2 regions of the Sporosarcina sp. 6E9 genome follow, and region 2 is predicted to be linked to the other one. Evidence: a T-box and tRNA genes for the amino acid it is inferred to sense, from the RefSeq annotation. Region 2 holds a T-box; the other holds one or more tRNA genes.
The links. A T-box is a leader RNA that pairs with one kind of tRNA and senses whether it is charged. The one in region 2 lies ahead of ileS (isoleucine--tRNA ligase), so its partner is inferred to be a tRNA-Ile.
Positions count from the first base shown of each region.

Region 1: it has a tRNA-Ile gene. The T-box ahead of ileS (isoleucine--tRNA ligase) is inferred to sense a tRNA for this amino acid. The anticodon was not compared.

Region 1 is NZ_JAGEMN010000001.1:111-10,031, reverse strand. Features, by position in the region: gene J4G36_RS00150 (o-succinylbenzoate--CoA ligase) at 1-693, opposite strand, end outside; gene menB (1,4-dihydroxy-2-naphthoyl-CoA synthase) at 754-1,572, opposite strand; gene menH (2-succinyl-6-hydroxy-2,4-cyclohexadiene-1-carboxylate synthase) at 1,572-2,441, opposite strand; gene menD (2-succinyl-5-enolpyruvyl-6-hydroxy-3-cyclohexene-1-carboxylic-acid synthase) at 2,407-4,113, opposite strand; gene J4G36_RS00130 (isochorismate synthase) at 4,106-5,491, opposite strand; gene J4G36_RS00125 (1,4-dihydroxy-2-naphthoate polyprenyltransferase) at 5,662-6,573, shown strand; gene J4G36_RS00120 (TraR/DksA C4-type zinc finger protein) at 6,694-7,323, shown strand; tRNA gene J4G36_RS00115 (tRNA-Glu) at 7,394-7,465, opposite strand; tRNA gene J4G36_RS00110 (tRNA-Ser) at 7,475-7,565, opposite strand; tRNA gene J4G36_RS00105 (tRNA-Asn) at 7,573-7,647, opposite strand; tRNA gene J4G36_RS00100 (tRNA-Ile) at 7,649-7,725, opposite strand; tRNA gene J4G36_RS00095 (tRNA-Gly) at 7,730-7,803, opposite strand; tRNA gene J4G36_RS00090 (tRNA-Phe) at 7,808-7,883, opposite strand; tRNA gene J4G36_RS00085 (tRNA-Asp) at 7,938-8,013, opposite strand; tRNA gene J4G36_RS00080 (tRNA-Met) at 8,017-8,091, opposite strand; tRNA gene J4G36_RS00075 (tRNA-Met) at 8,196-8,270, opposite strand; tRNA gene J4G36_RS00070 (tRNA-Ser) at 8,455-8,547, opposite strand; tRNA gene J4G36_RS00065 (tRNA-Ile) at 8,559-8,635, opposite strand; tRNA gene J4G36_RS00060 (tRNA-Met) at 8,642-8,715, opposite strand; tRNA gene J4G36_RS00055 (tRNA-Ala) at 8,762-8,837, opposite strand; tRNA gene J4G36_RS00050 (tRNA-Pro) at 8,844-8,920, opposite strand; tRNA gene J4G36_RS00045 (tRNA-Arg) at 8,939-9,015, opposite strand; tRNA gene J4G36_RS00040 (tRNA-Leu) at 9,043-9,131, opposite strand; tRNA gene J4G36_RS00035 (tRNA-Gly) at 9,139-9,213, opposite strand; tRNA gene J4G36_RS00030 (tRNA-Leu) at 9,227-9,308, opposite strand; tRNA gene J4G36_RS00025 (tRNA-Lys) at 9,337-9,412, opposite strand; tRNA gene J4G36_RS00020 (tRNA-Thr) at 9,418-9,493, opposite strand; tRNA gene J4G36_RS00015 (tRNA-Val) at 9,518-9,593, opposite strand; rRNA gene rrf (5S ribosomal RNA) at 9,672-9,787, opposite strand.
Region 2 is NZ_JAGEMN010000001.1:1,501,131-1,511,051, reverse strand. Features, by position in the region: gene J4G36_RS07840 (YggT family protein) at 1-47, shown strand, start outside; gene J4G36_RS07835 (YlmH family RNA-binding protein) at 163-939, shown strand; gene J4G36_RS07830 (DivIVA domain-containing protein) at 1,037-1,546, shown strand; T-box leader at 1,665-1,883, shown strand; gene ileS (isoleucine--tRNA ligase) at 1,928-4,690, shown strand; gene lspA (signal peptidase II) at 4,804-5,280, shown strand; gene J4G36_RS07815 (RluA family pseudouridine synthase) at 5,281-6,207, shown strand; gene pyrR (bifunctional pyr operon transcriptional regulator/uracil phosphoribosyltransferase PyrR) at 6,399-6,944, shown strand; gene J4G36_RS07805 (uracil-xanthine permease family protein) at 6,969-8,255, shown strand; gene J4G36_RS07800 (aspartate carbamoyltransferase catalytic subunit) at 8,280-9,158, shown strand; gene J4G36_RS07795 (dihydroorotase) at 9,160-9,921, shown strand, end outside.

The DNA.
Region 1 (9,921 bases), 1.5 Mb from region 2:
CACCAGCCCTTGTTGAATATCATTATATATTTTTTCAGCATCAAACTTATCATAAAGTTTCACTTCCATCCCATAAAGAACCGAACGGACAAGAATTGAAAAACCACTGATATGAAATAGAGGCATTGAGCAAAGCCAAACATCATTTTCCTCTAGACCTAAATTCAACACAGAAGAGAGCGCACTTGAAGTATGATTATTCGCTGTTTGTCTAACACCTTTCGGAAATCCGGTCGTCCCCGAGGTATACATAATCGTAATCGTCCGGTTTGAATCCCAGGTTTCCTCGACTTCAAATGTACTTTCGTCACTCGATTGAATACTGGGAAAAGATAACGTAGAAGTTGTTAAATCACTTAAGCTGCTTTCTAACTCATCCGCAACGAGCACAACTGATGCTGCTGAATCCGCAACTTGCCATGCTATTTCTTTTTTCGTCAAGCGACTATTCAACATGACAATTTCAAGTCCAAGGAGCATACATGCATGGATGATAAAGACCATCTCATCATTGGAAGGACCGAGTAATGCGATACGGTCTCCACTTTGTAAACCGTTCGCTCTTAATTTACGCGCAAGCGTCATCGACTTTTCTTCTACTTGTTTAAAAGTCCAACTTTCGTCATTATAGGTCAACGCAGTTTTATGCGGCGTTAAATAAACGCGTTGTTTCAGCCAATTAGGTATCAACATAATCACCTTCCATTTAGAAAAAGCTGCCCATATACGCGGGCAGCTCGTTGTTCTATTAAATTATGGGAAGCGTGGGAATTGACCAAAATCCGGTTTACGTTTTTCTTTAAACGCATCGCGGCCTTCTTTAGCTTCGTCCGTTGTGTAATACAGTAATGTTGCGTCTCCAGCCATTTGTTGTAGACCCGCAAGACCATCCGTGTCCGCATTCATAGCTGCTTTAACGAAACGTAATGCTGTCGGGCTCATTGAGAGCATTTCTTCACACCATTGAACCGTTTCATCTTCTAATTGCTCATATGGGACAACAGTATTTACAAGCCCCATATCAAGCGCTTCTTGTGCATTGTATTGACGGCATAAGAACCAAATTTCTCTCGCTTTCTTATGACCGATAATGCGTGCAAGATAACCTGAACCATAGCCAGCATCAAACGACCCTACTTTCGGTCCTGTTTGACCAAAGATTGCATTGTCTGCAGCAATTGTTAAGTCACAAACAACATGTAAAACATGCCCTCCGCCAATCGCGAAGCCTGCAACCATTGCGACAACCGGTTTAGGAATTACACGGATTAAACGTTGTAAGTCAAGAACGTTCAGACGTGGAATTTCATCTTCTCCGACATAACCGCCGTGACCGCGAACTCGTTGATCGCCACCCGAACAAAATGCTTTTTCACCTTCTCCAGTTAATACAATTACACCGATGCTTTCATCATCACGCGCACGTGAAAATGCATCGATTAGTTCAGTAACTGTTTTCGGACGAAATGCATTTCGTACCTCAGGACGGTTAATCGTAATCTTAGCAATACCACTGTGCTTTTCGTATTTAATATCCTCATATGTACGTAAAGTTTCCCATTGACGAGTCATTACTTTTCCTCCTCTAATACTAACTTTTTAATATGCTCCTCTATCATTGTAGCAAATAAAGTCGGTTTTTCCACATGTATTGCATGCCCTGCACCATTTACAACATAATGATTTGCAAGATAGAGTAGTTTTTTCATTTCCTGGGCAATTTTAACGAACTTCTTGTCGATTTCCCCGGTAATTAGTAGCACAGGCGTGTTTATTTCCTTAAGCCTAGTCCAATTCGAAGGCTGGCTACCTGTCCCAATTCCAAGCAAGCTATTAGCTAAGCCAACTGCATTCTGCGATAAACGTTCAGTGCGTATTTTTTGTTGTTGTTCCGTTGACAACTTCTTTTGCGTATCAAAAAGCGGAATACCCTCCCAAAACTCAACAAATGATAGGATACCTTCACTGCAAATTTTTTGCGCAAGTATTTTATCTTTGTTCATTCGTTCGATTCGTTCACGCTCAGTTTCTAATCCAGGCGTCGAACTTTCAAGAATTAAAGATGCGACACGTTTGGGATGGTTAATCGTATAGCTTAATGCAATCCGACCACCCATTGAATACCCTACTAGCGTAAATTTTGAAAGGTTTAATTGGCTAAACAATGTTTCCAAATCAGCAACTTGCTTTTCCATCGAGTAACGACTTGGATCCAATGGCGCCGTTGTTTTCCCATGACCAATTAAATCGACAGTCACCGTATGATATTTCCCTTTTAATAAGCCGATTATTTCAGACCAGGTATCCGTACTTCCCGTAAAGCCGTGTAAAAAGACAATAACCGGCAAATCTGTATTGTTACTTCGCCTAACATTATAAACGATTCCATTTATCGGAATAAGCATTTCATTCAATGGAATCAATTCTTTTCGTAATTTCATTCCAAAGCGTGCGGTGTGCTATCACATTCTCTTTACGATTTGTAAATACTTCGATAATACGGATATTCTTCTTTTTATCTTGAGCCAATTCTTGTTCAAATTCTTCTATCGACTCAATCGAACTGTATTGTGCATCGTACATGGCCGCAATATGTTCAAACGTTAAACCTGTCGGCGTGCCGAAAAGCCTTTCAAAATGATTGCCGGATTCAGCTTGTGGCAAATAAGAAAATATACCGCCGCCGTCATTATTCATAATGACGATTGTTAAATCCGTTTCATGGAATCTCGACACAATGAGCCCATTCACATCATGCAAAAATGATAAATCACCGATTAGTAACCATGATGGACGTTGTCGTGCAGCCTGAATTCCCAATGCAGTCGAAACAACACCATCAATCCCATTCGTACCACGATTTGCAAAAATGGTAATGTCTTTTTCAGTTTTATCGAAGAAAGTGTCTACATCACGAATTGGCATACTGCTACCGCTAATCAGATCTGATTTGTCCGGTAAATTACTAAGTAGCATTTGGGTATAAGCTCCCTCGTCACTACCTGATGAATTTTCCAATACTACGCTTGCTTCATCATTTGCCTGAACCCAGGTTTTCACGTATGCGCTGTCCTCTTTTTGAACATCAATTTGAAGGAATGCCTCAATGGATGATTGGATATGGTGTGTGACAATACCTAGTGGATCTCGAAACTCTGGTGATTCGTCAATTAATACAACAGTATTAGGTCTTACATTTTTTAAGAAGAGTGATAATGGCTTTGATACAGGTTGTGCACCTAAGCGAATAACAGTATCGGGTATTGCCTTTTCTTTGAATCGATTACTTTTTAACAGTGCATCGTAGTTATCAATACAAAGGTCCATACAATTCGTGGGAACTTTTGCACGCAGGTTTGAAAGTGGATCGCATAAAACTGGCCAGTTCAAAGCTTTTGCGAAATTCCAAAACAACTTAGTATTGATACCGATTGGCAACTCCCCAATAACGAGTAAACCTTTTTCAGTTTTATTTAAGATATCATTTACGAAGTGTATGATAGAAGTATCTAATAAATCATTCCCCTTCATACGTTGGATAAATGTTGAAGTCGGTATGTCCATTTCAAAATCAATGAGCAACGGTTCTCTAAATGGTACATTTAGATGAATCGGCCCGTATGGTGCGGTAAGTGCAACAGAGGCTGCACGTTGTACATGACGTACTATAAAATCATCTACATCCGTATTGTCCTCTGCCAAGGGTAAATCAACGCTATACTTCACATGATTTCCGTATAACTGAATTTGATCAATCGCTTGTGGCGCACCAACTTCTCGCAATTCATGTGGACGGTCAGCTGTAATCACAATCAGCGGTATACGCGCATAATGGGCTTCTGTAACCGCAGGAAAATAGTTCGATGCAGCCGTTCCCGACGTGCAAAGGAGAACAACAGGTTCACCGCTTGCTTTTGCTAATCCAAGTGCGAAAAAACCTGCTGATCTTTCATCTACCTGCATATAGACATTCAGTGATTTCGTTGACGCAAATGCATAAGCCAAAGGAGTAGACCTTGACCCCGGACTAATCACAACTGATTTCACGCCCGCATTCATTAATGCACTTGTCATGCGACGTACATAATTCGTCAAGGATTTCTTGTTAACCATTCAATTTTCCCCCAAGCGCCCGTAAAACGGGTCTGAACTTAACCCAAGTTTCGTCATATTCTTTTTGCGGTTCTGAATCGGCGACAATTCCACCGCCAGCATATAAATATGCTTTATCTCCGTCGAGCAATCCAGAACGTATCGCAACCGCAAACTCACCATTTCCATCGCTATCCGTCCAACCAATAGGCGCAGCGTAATAGCCACGGTCCATCTGTTCCTCGCGACGAATCACTTCCATTGCTTTATTTGTAGGGACACCACCCAGTGCAGGTGTAGGATGAAGCTCTTCAACTAAATTAAATATATCCGTTCCACTCTTTAGCTTACCCTCAATAGAGGTAAACAAGTGTTGAATATCACGTATCCGCATTAGTTTAGGTGCTTTAGGCATTGAAACATCGGTACAATTTTCATTAAATACATTAGAAATCATTTTAACTACATAATGATGTTCCTCACGATTTTTATCGTCATTTAATAACTCTTCTCCTAGTTCCCGGTCTTCTGTAGCAGTTTTTCCGCGTTTAATAGACCCAGCTACACATGCTGAATAAGCTTGTCCGCCAACAATTTCAATCAGACGCTCGGGCGTCGCCCCAAAAAATAACTGACCATCCTTTTGTAATCCAAAGTGGTAGCTTTCTTGTTGCTCGCTAGTAATATGATGAAGTGCAGCGACACTCGATACTTCCTGTTCAAAATTCATTTGCAATGAACGCGCAATCACAACTTTCTCCGCTTCACCTTTGTTAATTTGATCAGTTACATCTTGAACGGCTTTTAGATAAGAATCTTTCTTAATTTCATCTACACTACTAACAATCGGCTTTATCGAAGACGCAAATTCATTTACTTCTGCAATATGAATTAAACGATCGCGCTCATCCCGTAATGCATCGAATTCTTCAACCGCATTGCTGGCAGTTGTAATCAAGTTAATCGAAATAAACATTTGACCATTCTTACTAATTAGTTGATAAGAAGGTACGACAAAATATGCAGACGGAAACCCATCCCATTCGGAGGCTTTCAGGCTTTTTGGATCGAAAGAAAAACCTCCGAATAGTACAGGTGCAATATCTTTCTCCTCTTTGATCAAGACCGCACATAATTCCTTCCACTGTTTTGAAACATCAAGGAAACGTTTGTCATCTTCAGCACTAGTTATTACTTTAGCGTGACCAAGACCAACAATTGTTAGTGTTCGATTAGCGTTTTGCCAATAAAAATGTTTTTCTTTATGATCTGCACTTCCCGCTTCCAAAAATGAAAGTGGAGATATCCGTGCAATTTCGATTGTCTCTGAAAAAAAACGATAATCAGAAGTCGTATCAGTCTTTCCAATATTTTTTGTTACAGTTGTTTTTCGACTCATTTTCTTCCCTCCAGGAAGTAGTAAAATACATCACTCTTAATAAACCCATTAAAAAAACTCATGTCTCTATTCTACCACATCAGCTCCTATAATAAGCGTATCGCATACCCAGAAGCTCCAATTTAGCGTATAATAAGTAAGGTGAATATGATAATAAGGAGAGAATTATTTTGCAACAAACTATAAAAGCCGACACTGGTTGGCGTATTTGGTGGCAATTGACTAGACCTCATACGTTGACAGCTGCTTTTGCCCCTGTATTTTTAGGAACAATGATTGCTTTAACATATGAGGCCATTCATTTTCCATTATTTATTGCAATGCTGGTCGCAAGTGTTTTTATACAAATGGCGACAAATATGTTTAATGAATACTACGATTTCAAAAGAGGTCTTGATACTGAAAAGTCTGTTGGAATTGGCGGGGCTATTGTACGCAATGGCGTTAAACCAAAAACAGTGCTTAATCTCGCTTTTCTATTATACGGAGTCTCAATACTTATAGGTATTTACATATGTATGGAAACCTCTTGGGGACTTGCGCTCGTTGGGTTGGTTTCTATGCTAATTGGTTATCTTTATACAGGAGGACCTTATCCAATAGCCTATACACCGTTTGGCGAACTTGTTTCAGGCGTAGTCATGGGAATGCTTTTAATCCTTATTGCCTTCTACATACAAACTGGAACGGTTACCACAGAGGCAATCTTATTATCAATCCCTAGCATGTTACTTGTAGCAGCGATAATGATGGCAAACAATATTCGGGATCTTGAAGGTGATAAAAAAAGTGGTAGGAAGACCCTGGCAATTCTTGCTGGACGTTCCCAAGCCATTACAATCCTATTTATGTTTTTTATCGTATCCTATCTTTGGATAGTCGGACTCATTATTTTTGATCATCTAACACCTTGGGCTTTACTTGTACTACTAAGTATCCCAAAACCAATCATCGCCATTTCGGTTTTCAAAAAATATCTTCAACCACTGGAAGTTGCTCCTGCAATGAAGGAAACAGCAATCACAAACACATTATTTGGTTTATTACTGGGCATTGGTATTCTTATAGGTCATCTTTTATAATTTTTCAGCTATCCAAAAACTGATTAAACCCAGTTAAATTGGATAGTTTTTTTTATTAATGTTTTACCTAACCACTAAATAGGGAATCAGTGTTAATAAGATGGATATACTACTAAAAATATGAAAAGGTTGGGATCTATAATGTTATCTGAAAAAGAGTTTTCTATATTAAAAAAAGAACTGTTAAGTCTTAAGGAAAAATCAACTGTACATGAAAAGGAAACATATCCCCAAGATAGTGAAAAAGAATCATTAGGTGAACTATCTTCTTATGATAATCATCCAGCTGATATGGGTACCGCTTTATATGACAGAGAAAAGGATTTAGCCCTTCATGAACATGCAGAATCAGAATTAGGTAAGGTTGATATTGCATTAGAAGCAATGGCTGATGGTTCGTACGGAAAGTGTAAAGTATGTCAGAAGGACATTCCTTTTGAGCGGCTACTTATAGTACCCTATACTACTCTTTGTGTTGAACATGCCGAAACCAAAGAACAATCCGCTGGAGAAGATGTAGCTATAAATGAAGTTGAAAATCCATTTGAAAGTACGAGAGATCCACGTGCAATTGATTATGAGAACAGTTTTCAAGAAGTCGCTGAGTTTGGAACCTCCGATGCGCCTTCAGACTTTATTGATAGTGAAAAACAGACTTACATGGATGATAATGATCATGATGAGGACGACACATCTAGAATGGATAATATCGTAGGTAAAAGTGTAACAAATAATACGAAGAATTCCTAAATAACAAAAAAAGCTACTTCGTTTACTGAGGGATACACAGTAAATGAAGCAGCTTTTTAATATTGTTTTATGACCCCTACGGGATTCGAACCCGTGATACCGCCGTGAAAGGGCGGTGTCTTAACCGCTTGACCAAGGGGCCAAACAAATATGGCGGAGAAGGAGGGATTCGAACCCTCGCACCGCTTACGCGATCTATGCCCTTAGCAGGGGCACCTCTTGAGCCACTTGAGTACTTCCCCGTATAAATGGCTCCGCAGGTAGGATTCGAACCTACGACCGATCGGTTAACAGCCGATTGCTCTACCACTGAGCTACTGCGGAATGGTGGGCCTAAGTGGACTCGAACCACCGACCTCACGCTTATCAGGCGTGCGCTCTAACCAGCTGAGCTATAGGCCCATATTGGAGCGAGTGAAGGGAATCGAACCCTCATCATCAGCTTGGAAGGCTGAGGTTTTGCCATTAAACTACACTCGCTAAATGGTGGCTCAGGACGGAATCGAACCGCCGACACAAGGATTTTCAGTCCTTTGCTCTACCGACTGAGCTACTGAGCCATACTTGATTTGTGCTGAATTTCTTTTCATAAGACTATGTATTTAAATACATAATGGCGGTCCCGACGGGAATCGAACCCGCGATCTCCTGCGTGACAGGCAGGCATGTTAACCGCTACACCACGGGACCATTTGGTTGCGGGGACAGGATTTGAACCTGTGACCTTCGGATTATGAGCCCGACGAGCTACCACTGCTCCACCCCGCGACAATAATATTATAATTACTTTGTTCATATACGCATTGGTATGTTTGACACCTTACGCTGCGTAGATCTTTAACTAAGTTGGAAATTATGTTGTTTTTAAGAATTGGTTGCGGGGACAGGATTTGAACCTGTGACCTTCGGATTATGAGCCCGACGAGCTACCACTGCTCCACCCCGCGATAATAGTATTGTAATTACTTTGTTTATATACGCACTTGGTATGTTTGACACCTTACGCTGCGCTGTCGGTGTTAATCGCATTCTTCGTTATGCGATTTGCTCCACCCCGCGATAATAGTATTGTAATTACTTTGTTTCGACTTATTAAATTACTTTAATTCATTTCACCATTTTGATTAAAAATGGCGGAGGAAGAGGGATTCGAACCCCCGCGGGCTTTAACACCCCTGCTGGTTTTCAAGACCAGTCCCTTCAGCCAGGCTTGGGTATTCCTCCGAGATTTAAGATGGTGGACCTTGCAGGACTCGAACCTGCGACCGGACGGTTATGAGCCGTCTGCTCTAACCAACTGAGCTAAAGGTCCTTATGATGGCGGCGGAGGGAGTCGAACCCACGACCTTACGGGTATGAACCGGACGCTCTAGCCAGCTGAGCTACGCCGCCAGGATATTTAGATAAGTTGATAGGTAATATAATTACTGAAAATAATTGGTGGAGCCTAACGGGATCGAACCGTTGACCTCCTGCGTGCAAGGCAGGCGCTCTCCCAGCTGAGCTAAGGCCCCGAAAAGTGGTCGGGAAGACAGGATTCGAACCTGCGACCCCTTGGTCCCAAACCAAGTGCTCTACCAAGCTGAGCTACTTCCCGAAATTGTTATGAAATTAATGGCGCGCCCGGCAGAAGTCGAATCCACAACCTTCTGATCCGTAGTCAGACGCTCTATCCAATTGAGCTACGGGCGCATAAAAAACTTTTTACGGAAAAACAAATGGTGCCGAGAACCGGAATCGAACCGGTACGGTAGTTACCTACCGCAGGATTTTAAGTCCTGTGCGTCTGCCAGTTCCGCCACCCCGGCAAATCAATGGAGCGGAAGACGGGATTCGAACCCGCGACCTCCACCTTGGCAAGGTGATATTCTACCACTGAACTACTTCCGCATTAAAAACTAAGTGCGGGTGAAGGGAGTCGAACCCCCACGCCCGAAGGCACTAGATCCTAAGTCTAGCGTGTCTGCCAGTTCCACCACACCCGCATGATTAATATGACGGCAAGTCATAAAATGGTGAGCCATACAGGATTCGAACCTGTGACCCTCTGATTAAAAGTCAGATGCTCTACCAACTGAGCTAATGGCTCGAAAGTGGTGCCGGAGAAAGGACTTGAACCCTCAACCTACTGATTACAAGTCAGTTGCTCTACCAGTTGAGCTACTCCGGCGTTGTTTCAAGATCTAGAATTGAATGGTGGAGGATGACGGGCTCGAACCGCCGACCCCCTGCTTGTAAGGCAGGTGCTCTCCCAGCTGAGCTAATCCTCCTGGGTAAGTTGTTGATGAGTTTTATAGAAATCACTCATATAAGGTTTCGTTCAATTTAACTATGTAATGAATGTACAAGCCTGGCAACGTCCTACTCTTGCAGGGGGAAGCCCCCAACTACCATTGGCGCTGAAGAGCTTAACTTCCGTGTTCGATATGGGAACGGGTGTGACCTCTTCGCTATCGCCACCAGACTTTTTTTATCGCTAACTTAACGACAATATTCATTATAACAACTTTTGAAATAAATACAAGCCTTTTTGAAAAATAATTTACTTGTTATTTCAAAACTGAATAAAACGAATAATCTTTTCACAAATCAGGGTCA
Region 2 (9,921 bases):
GAGGGGTTGCAACTGTTTTTAATATGATTATTCAAGCAATTTATTAACAACTTTTAAATCCTCACAGTTGTGAGGTTTTTTTAAACAACATGGAAATAGCTAATCAAATTAGACAATTAATTTTTTGGATAGTTTTTGCAGCGTAGATGAGGAGTATAGGCCGTGGATGCAATCATGCAACATTTTAGAAAAGATGAACAACCTTTCATTGAAATGGCTATGGGGTGGGTACGGGAAGTGGAAAACTCGTATGCGCCTAAATTGACTGATTTTCTCGATCCTAGGGAGCGCTTTATCCTGGATTCGCTTATAGGCGGAACTGATATAGTGGTCGAATCTTACGGTGCATATCCAGAAAGTGAAAGAATGAGGGTATTACTTTTTCCAAGTTATTATGTTCCCGAACCAAATGATTTTGAAGTGACGATATTTCGTGTGAAATATGCAACTAAGTTTTTAACGCTCGAGCATAAGGATGTTCTTGGATCACTTATGTCGCTTGGAATCGAACGAGCTAAATTTGGCGATATACAACTCGCTGGGGATGAAGTGCAATTTGCTGTGGTTTCCGATATGAAGGACTATTTGACAGCGAATTTTACATCCATTGGAAAAGCAAAAGTTTCTGTTGAAGAAGTTACAAACAAAGAAGAGCTGATTGTCACGCATGATTTATGGATTGAATCGTTGCAAATCGTTAGTTCAATGCGACTAGATGCAGTTATTGCATCACTATTAAATTTTTCGCGACAAAAAGCTTCCGTAATAATCCGTAGAGACAAAGTTAGAGTAAATTGGGCCACGCAAAATGATCCATCAGCAGAACTATACGAATCGGATATGTTATCTATTCGAGGATTCGGTCGATTTAAAATAATTGCTGTAGAAGGAAGAACCAAGAAAGATAAAGTTCGACTTCTAACGGGACATCTAGAATAATCATTACAAACTATAAGTGAAAATACTGATAACTGATGTCATTTTGACTGATTTTATGTATAATGAAATTTACTAAGGTAATAGGAGGATTCGACATATGGCATTATCACCGCTTGATATACATAACAAAGAGTTTAGTCGATCAATGTTTCGTGGGTATGACGAGGATGAAGTCAATGAATTTTTGGAACAAGTACTGAAAGATTATGAAAATGTACTTGAAGAAAAAAAGGCGTTGGAAAATAGTTTAAAACAATCAACAGAACAAGTGACTCATTTCAATACAATTGAAACGACACTCCAAAAGTCGATTCTCACGGCGCAAGAAGCTGCAGAAGATGTTCGTCGTAATTCGATGAAAGAAGCGAAGTTGATTATTAAAGAAGCGGAGAAAAATGCAGACCGCATTGTTAACGAAGCACTATCACGTGCACAGAAAATTGCGGTTGAAATAGAGGACTTGAAAAAACAATCTAAAGTTTTCCGGAATCGTTTTAAAATGCTGATAGAAGCGCAATTGGATTTAGTCCAGTCAAATGACTGGGATGATCTGCTCGAATATAAAGTGGATGCGGAGCAACTTCATAAAGTAGCAGAAGAGCGGTAAAGTCAATAATACTAATACTTGACACCTTTTATGTTCAGAATTATAATTATGAGCATATATTGTCAGTAAACAATTTTGTGCATATACAGTTAGTACCAAAACATAAACTTCATATAGTTGACGAGCAAGGATAGAGAAAGTAATTTTCTGCTGTTGTATAAAGCGATTCAGGGATGGTGAGAGCCTGGAATACACACTGGAAATGAAAAATCACTCTTGAGCTGGTTTGCGGAATTAGAGTACGCAACCCCGGATATACCTCCGTTATGGTATCTGAGTGGCAGCATATTTAATAGCTGCAAGTAGGGTGGTATCGCGAGTAATTCTCGTCCCTTTTTAGGGACGGGATTTTTTTATTTTATTTTATGAGGAGGATTTTTAATGGATTATAAAGATACATTATTGATGCCAAATACAAAATTCCCGATGCGCGGGAATTTACCGAACAAAGAGCCTGAAATGCAAGCGAGATGGGCAGAGATGGACATTTACGGCAAGGTGCAAGAACGTACGAAGGATCGACCATTTTTTATTCTGCATGACGGACCGCCATACGCAAATGGTGATTTACACATGGGCCATGCGCTTAACAAAGTACTGAAAGACATGATTGTTCGTTTTAAATCGATGACTGGTTACAACGCACCTTATGTTCCGGGTTGGGATACGCATGGTTTGCCAATTGAGCAAGCGCTTGTTAATACGGGCGTAAAGCGTCACGAACATTCAGTTGCAGAGTTTCGTAAAATGTGCGAAGAATATGCGCTTAAACAAATTGATAACCAACGTACACAATTTAAACGCATTGGCGTACGCGGAGATTGGGATAATCCCTACATTACCTTAAAACCTGAATTCGAAGCGCGTCAAATTGAAGTTTTTGGGGAAATGGCTAAAAAAGGCTATATTTATAAAGGATTGCGCCCTGTATATTGGTCACCATCAAGTGAAACTGCATTGGCCGAAGCAGAAATTGAATATCATGATAAAAGATCACCTTCTATCTATGTTAGCTTCCCGATTAATGACGGACTTGGCGTACTCGAAAATGATGTCCAGTTTTTAATCTGGACGACGACTCCTTGGACAATTCCAGCAAACCTTGGAATTACTGTCCATCCGGAATTTAATTATATTATTGTTAAGGTCGGAGAAGAAAAATTCTTAATTGCAGAAGATTTACTGTCATTCGTGGCAGGCGAAATCGGTTGGGAAGACTATACAGTAGAACGTGTACTAAAAGGCGCCGAATTAGAACGCATCAAAGCCAAACACCCATTGTATGATCGTGATTCACTCATCATGCTCGGAGACCACGTTACAATTGATGCAGGTACAGGTTGCGTTCACACAGCACCAGGACACGGGGAGGAAGACTTTTATGTCTCTCGTACTTATGGTATTGACGCATTAAATCCAGTCGATGACAAAGGCTTTATGACAGATGAAGCACCTGGGTTTGAAGGTCTATTCTATGAAGATGCAAATAAAGCAGTTTCAGAAGCGTTAGAGAATGTCGGCGCACTTGAAAAATTATCATTCGTAACACACTCGTACCCACATGATTGGAGAACGAAAAAACCTGTTATTTTCCGTGCAACTGCACAGTGGTTTGCTTCCATCGAAGCTTTCCGCGATGACTTATTAACAGCAATTAGAGAGACGAAGTTCACACCTTCTTGGGGAGAAACGCGTCTTTACAATATGGTACGAGACCGCGGAGACTGGACGATTTCACGTCAACGTGTTTGGGGAGTTCCAATTCCGGTTTTTTATGCGGAGAATGGCGATCCAATTATTATGGAAGAAACGATTACTCGCGTATCGGAATTGTTCCGCGAGCACGGTTCTAATATTTGGTTCGAGTGGGATGCGAAAGACTTGCTTCCAGAAAACTTTACGCATGAAAGCAGTCCGAATGGCGTATTCACTAAAGAAACGGATATTATGGATGTTTGGTTTGATTCAGGATCAACGCATCAAGGCGTTCTTGAAGAAAGAGATGATCTTGTCTCTCCGGCTGATTTATACCTTGAAGGATCCGACCAGTACCGAGGGTGGTTTAACTCATCACTTACGACAAGCGTTGCGATGAACGGCCATGCACCGTATAAAGGCGTATTAAGCCACGGTTTTACGCTTGATGGAAATGGACGGAAGATGAGTAAATCTGTTGGTAACGTCATCGTACCGGCAAAAGTAATGAACCAATTTGGCGCTGAAATCCTTCGTTTATGGGTCTCTTCAGTAGACTACACAGCGGATGTTCGCGTTTCGGATTCGAACTTTAAACAAGTCGGAGAAGTATACAGAAAAATCCGTAATACATTCCGTTTTGTTCACGGAAATACATCTGACTTCAATCCAAATACAGACAGTGTAGCATTCGAAAATCTTCGTCCCGTTGATCAATATGTCTACGTTAAACTACAAGGTTTGATCAAAGAAGTTCGTCAGGCATATGAGGACTATGAATTTGCAGCTGTATATCATGCAGTAAATAATTTCTGTACCGGTATTTTAAGCTCATTCTATTTGGATATTGCAAAAGATGTTGTTTATATTGAAAATAAAGAACACCCACATCGTCGTTCAATGCAGACAGTTATGTATGATTCATTGTTTGCTTTGGTGAAGTTATTAGCACCGATTCTGCCGCATACAGCAGAAGAAATGTGGTCTCATCTTGAGCATGTCGAAGAGGAAAGTGTTCAATTGACAGATATGCCGGAAGCGCAAGATTTCGGCGAAAAAGCGAAGGAACTCGTTGAGCGCTTCGCAACATTGATGGCTGTCAGAGACGATGTACTGAAAGCACTGGAAGTCGCAAGAAATGATAAAGGCATTGGGAAATCGTTAGAAGCAAAAGTGACGGTCTTCGTACCTGAAGAACTAAACGATATCTTCAAAGCGGATGATATCGATTTTGCACAATTCTTCATTGTATCGAAATTCATCGAAGGCGACGCTTCATCTACACCGGAAAATGCGCTTAAACTTGACACGGTAAGTGTTCTAGTTGAACCAGCGGATGGTGAAAAATGCGATCGTTGCTGGACAATTTCTGAAACAGTCGGTCAGGATGAAACACATCCGGAGATTTGTACGCGCTGTGCAGATGTTGTAAAGAAATATTATTCATAAAAATAACGAATTATAATCAGACAGTTGTGGCAGTCTTTCTATGACGATTGCTGCAACTGTTTCTTTTTTTGTGGTAATATTAATAGTGAATCTGTTGACGGGAGTTGTCGGTCTTGCTTATTTATTATGCATTGGCAATAGTTGTTATCTTAATCGATCAAATAACGAAATGGCTCGTTGCAACCAATATGCAATTGGGTGAAAGAATTACAATTATCGATCCGTATTTCGAACTGCTTTCCCATCGAAATAGAGGCGCAGCATGGGGCATGTTAGAAGGTCAAATGTGGTTGTTCTACATTGTTACAGTGATTGTTGTTGCGGGAATTATTTATTACTTTCATAAAGAAGCACGTGGACATAAACTTTTTAGCATCAGTTTAATGTTACTTCTCGGTGGTGCAATCGGTAACTTTATCGATCGTTTATTACGTGGAGAAGTTGTTGATTTTATTTCTGTGTTAATTCCAGTTATCAATTACGATTTCCCGATATTTAATGTCGCTGATGCCGCACTGTCAGTTGGCGTAGCAATCCTCATTATCCATATTATCTTGGATGAAAAAAAGAATAAGAAAAAGGTGTCGTAAATGGAAATTATTCGAATCGAAATAACAGAAGAAGACGAAGGTAGTCGTATTGATAAGGTTTTATCGACGAGTCGACCGGATTTATCACGAACACAAATCCAACAGTGGATAAAAGATGGTGATGTTTTAGTCAATACGAAAACAGTTAAACCTAATTACCGTGTGAAAACAGGCGATCTCCTAACGGTCGACGAACCTGAACCAGAGGAACTTGATATCACTGCAGAAGACCTGGAATTAGATATTGTCTATGAAGATAGTAACGTCCTTGTTGTAAATAAACCACGTGGCATGGTCGTGCATCCTGCAAAGTCACACGCGAGTGGCACGCTTGTAAATGGACTCATGTATCATTGCAAGGATTTGTCCGGGATAAACGGCATACTGCGTCCAGGCATTGTCCACCGTACTGACAAGGATACATCAGGACTGTTAATGGTGGCGAAGAATGATAAAGCACATATTTCGCTCGTCAATCAACTCGTTGAGAAATCAGTGAAAAGAGTCTACACGGCGCTTGTTCACGGGCATATCCCACATGATAATGGAACAATCGACGCGCCAATCGGTCGTGATACGCGCGATAGACAGAACATGACGGTAACGGATAAAGGAAAAGATGCGGTCACGCACTTTAAAGTCCTTGAACGATTCGGCGAATACACGCTAGTCGAATGTACACTCGAAACAGGTAGAACGCATCAAATTCGTGTCCATATGAAATATATTGGCCATCCACTAGTCGGAGATCCAAAATATGGTCAAGCAGAAACAATCGATTTTGGCGGTCAAGTACTTCATGCGGGAACACTGGGATTCAAACATCCAGAAACATGGGAGTTTATAGAATTCACAGTAGAGCCTCCAGCGGATTTTCATGCGTTGGTTGAAAATATTCGTAATAACGTTGACATTCCAAAGAAGTAAAAGTATACTACTAAAAAGCAATCAAATAGCGATACCTTTAAAATCAGTCCAGAGAGGCTGGGAAGGTTGCACGGAAAGTACAGTGGCATAGCTACGCCTATTTTGCTGTACAAATTTTCTGCAAGTATACCCTCCCGCCTTAATTGGCAGGGAGGTTTTTTGTTTGAACTTATATAACAGGAGGAAACCAAATGACTGAAAAAGCAAATATTCTCGATGAACAAGCAATCGGACGTGCATTGACGAGAATTGCATATGAAATTATAGAAAGAAATAAAGGAATTGACGATTGCATCCTTGTCGGTATCAAAACGAGAGGGGTATATCTTGCGGACCGGCTTTCAAAAAAAATCGAGCAAATAGAAGGAAAGGCGATACGTTCAGGTGAACTTGACATCACACTTTACCGTGATGACTTGCAAACAAAACATGATGATAATGAACCCCGCGTACATCAAGTTGATATCTCGCATGATGTCAATGATCGAAAAGTTATCCTTGTCGACGATGTACTCTATACCGGACGAACAGTTCGCGCCGCTATGGATGCAGTGATGGATCTAGGACGACCGTCGCAAATACAACTTGCCGTGCTTGTCGACCGGGGACATCGTGAACTGCCGATTCGACCAGATTTTGTCGGGAAGAATATACCGACATCGAATCTCGAACGAGTCGTTGTGAATTTGCAAGAAGCCGATGATGAAGATAGCGTCACAATTCATTCGAAAAAATAAAGAAACGATATGGGGGAATTATGAATGAGCGACAAGGTTTTAGATGTACATGAAAAACCGACGCCAGGTAAATGGTTAACACTTAGCTTGCAGCATATGTTCGCAATGTTCGGGGCGACAATTCTTGTCCCGCAACTTGTTGGATTAAGCCCGGCAATTGCACTATTAACGAGTGGAATCGCGACGATAATATTCATCTTAGTCACACGTTTTCAAGTTCCTGCCTATCTAGGCTCTTCATTTGCCTTTATCATCCCGATTCAAGTAGCTACAGCGAGTGGCGGAATCGGAAGTGCAATGATCGGAAGCATGTTTGTCGCGCTAGTCTATGCGATTGTCTCGCTCCTGATTTGGAAAACAGGTTACAAATGGATTATGAAATTGCTTCCGCCGATTGTTGTAGGTCCTGTGATCATGGTTATCGGACTCGCATTAGCTCCAACAGCAGTGGGAATGGCGAGTACAGTCCAAGTGGAAGGGGAACCAGTTTACAATTTGCTCCACTTTTCTGCAGCACTCGTTACACTGGCTGCAGCCATCATCTGCATCATGTTTTTTAAAGGGGTAATCAGCCTGATGCCAATTTTAATCGGTATCGTAGTCGGCTATCTATACTCAGCAATCATCGGAATCTTGGATTTTTCAAAAGTTTTAAAAGCAAAATGGTTCGAGTTTCCTGAAATGCTCATCCCAGGTATTGATTATTCATTCGTCGTAACACCAACGCTTCTTTTTATCATGGTGCCCATTGCCATCGTTACGATATCCGAACATATCGGACATCAACTTGTTTTAGGTCGCATCGTTGACCGGAATTACATAGAAAACCCAGGATTAAATCGCTCATTACTCGGTGACGGTCTTGGTACATTAATCAGTGGATTAATCGGGGGGCCACCGAAGACAACATACGGTGAAAACATTGGCGTCCTTGCAATAACGCGCGTATACAGCATTTACGTCATCATAGGTGCAGCAGTTTTCGCTATCCTGTTCTCGTTTTTAGGAAAAGTGATGGCGTTAATTGCCACAATCCCAACAGCAGTTCTTGGGGGAATTTCCATCCTGTTATTCGGAATTATCGCTTCATCGGGTCTCAGAATGCTCGTAGATCATAACGTCGACTTTGGGAATCAACGGAATCTAGTAATCTCATCTGTCATTCTGGTGATTGGAATAGGAGGCGCAACAATTAAATTCAGTGAAACATTCGAAATTGAGGGAATGGCGTTAGCAGCCATCGTGGGGGTATTGTTAAACCTACTATTACCGGGAAAAGCCGAGGAAAAGTTAACAGACGAAACAGCTTAAAACGGTCTAAGGGGGATGATTCGGATGAATGATTTAGTATCTATGCAACAATTAAATGAAACTGAAATAATCGCACTTCTGGACCGCGCTCAAAACTTTGAAGAATACGGCGCACGTGAGCTACCAAAAAAATATACAGTTTCAAATTTATTTTTCGAACCGAGTACAAGAACCAAAACGAGTTTCGAAGTTGCGGAACGAAAGCTTGGTTTAGACGTAGTCCCGTTCGAAACAGGGCTTTCCAGCACGATAAAAGGCGAGACTCTCTATGACACCGTCAAAACCCTAGAGTCGATTGGACTTGATGCACTCGTCATACGACATCCTGACGTCGGGTATTACGATTCACTAATAGGCAAAACAAATATCTCCATCATTAACGGAGGGGACGGGTCGGGTCAACATCCTACGCAGTCGCTACTCGATTTATATACAATCCGTGAAGAGTTCGGATCATTCGAAGGCCTGAATATTCTCATCGCAGGGGATATTGCCCATAGTCGTGTGGCAAGATCGAATGCTGATGCCTTAACCAGATTAGGTGCTCATGTCACTTTCCTATGCCCAGCCGAATGGTGCGGTGAATTCGACGCAGTTCATGAGTGGAACGATAATCTATTAAACTCTGATGTCGTTATGCTACTCCGCGTCCAACATGAAAGACATAATGAAAAATCGATATTTACAAAAGAAAGCTATCATAGTCAGTATGGCCTCACGCTAGAACGGGCAAGTAGAATGAAAGAAAATGCAATCATCATGCATCCCGCTCCATTCAATCGTGGTGTAGAAATAGATGAAAAATTAATTGAATGTCCAAAATCAAGGATTTTCAAGCAAATGGAAAACGGTGTGTATATTCGAATGGCAGTACTAGAATTAATTCTAAATGGGAGGAATTAACATGGGGACACTAATTCAGGAAATACAATTACTAAATGGCGACGGGGGTTTAATCACGAGAGATGTCAGAATCACGGGTGACAAAGTATCGGAAATCGGTGAGCAACTAGAAGTCGGGAGTTCGAAAGTCATCGACGGAAAGGGCTTGTTTCTTTCACCAGGATTTGTAGACGTTCATGTCCATTTACGCGAACCGGGCGGTGAACATAAAGAAACGATTAAAAGTGGAACGCTAGCGGCAGCAAAGGGCGGTTATACAACGATTTGTCCAATGCCGAATACAAGACCAGTACCTGATACAATCGAAAACCTGACACATGTAAATAACCTAATAGAAGAAAATGCCTGCATTCGAGTACTCCCATATGCATCCATCACGATTCGTGAGGCAGGAAAAGAACGAACAAATCTGTCGGAATTAAAAGAACACGGCGCATTCGCATTTACAGATGACGGGGTAGGTGTTCAACAAGCTGGCATGATGTACGAAGCGATGCAAGACGCAGCGAAAATAGGGATGGCCATTGTCGCACACTGTGAAGATAATACATTAATCTACGGCGGGGCGTTGCATGAAGGAAAACGAAATAAGGAACTTGGCCTTCCTGGAATTCCTTCTATTGCAGAATCCGTTCACATTGCACGCGATGTCCTGCTCGCAGAAGCTGCAGGCGCGCATTATCATGTTTGTCATGTTAGCACGAAAGAATCTGTCCGAGTCATTCGCGACGCAAAAAAAGCGGGAATTCACGTAACAGCAGAA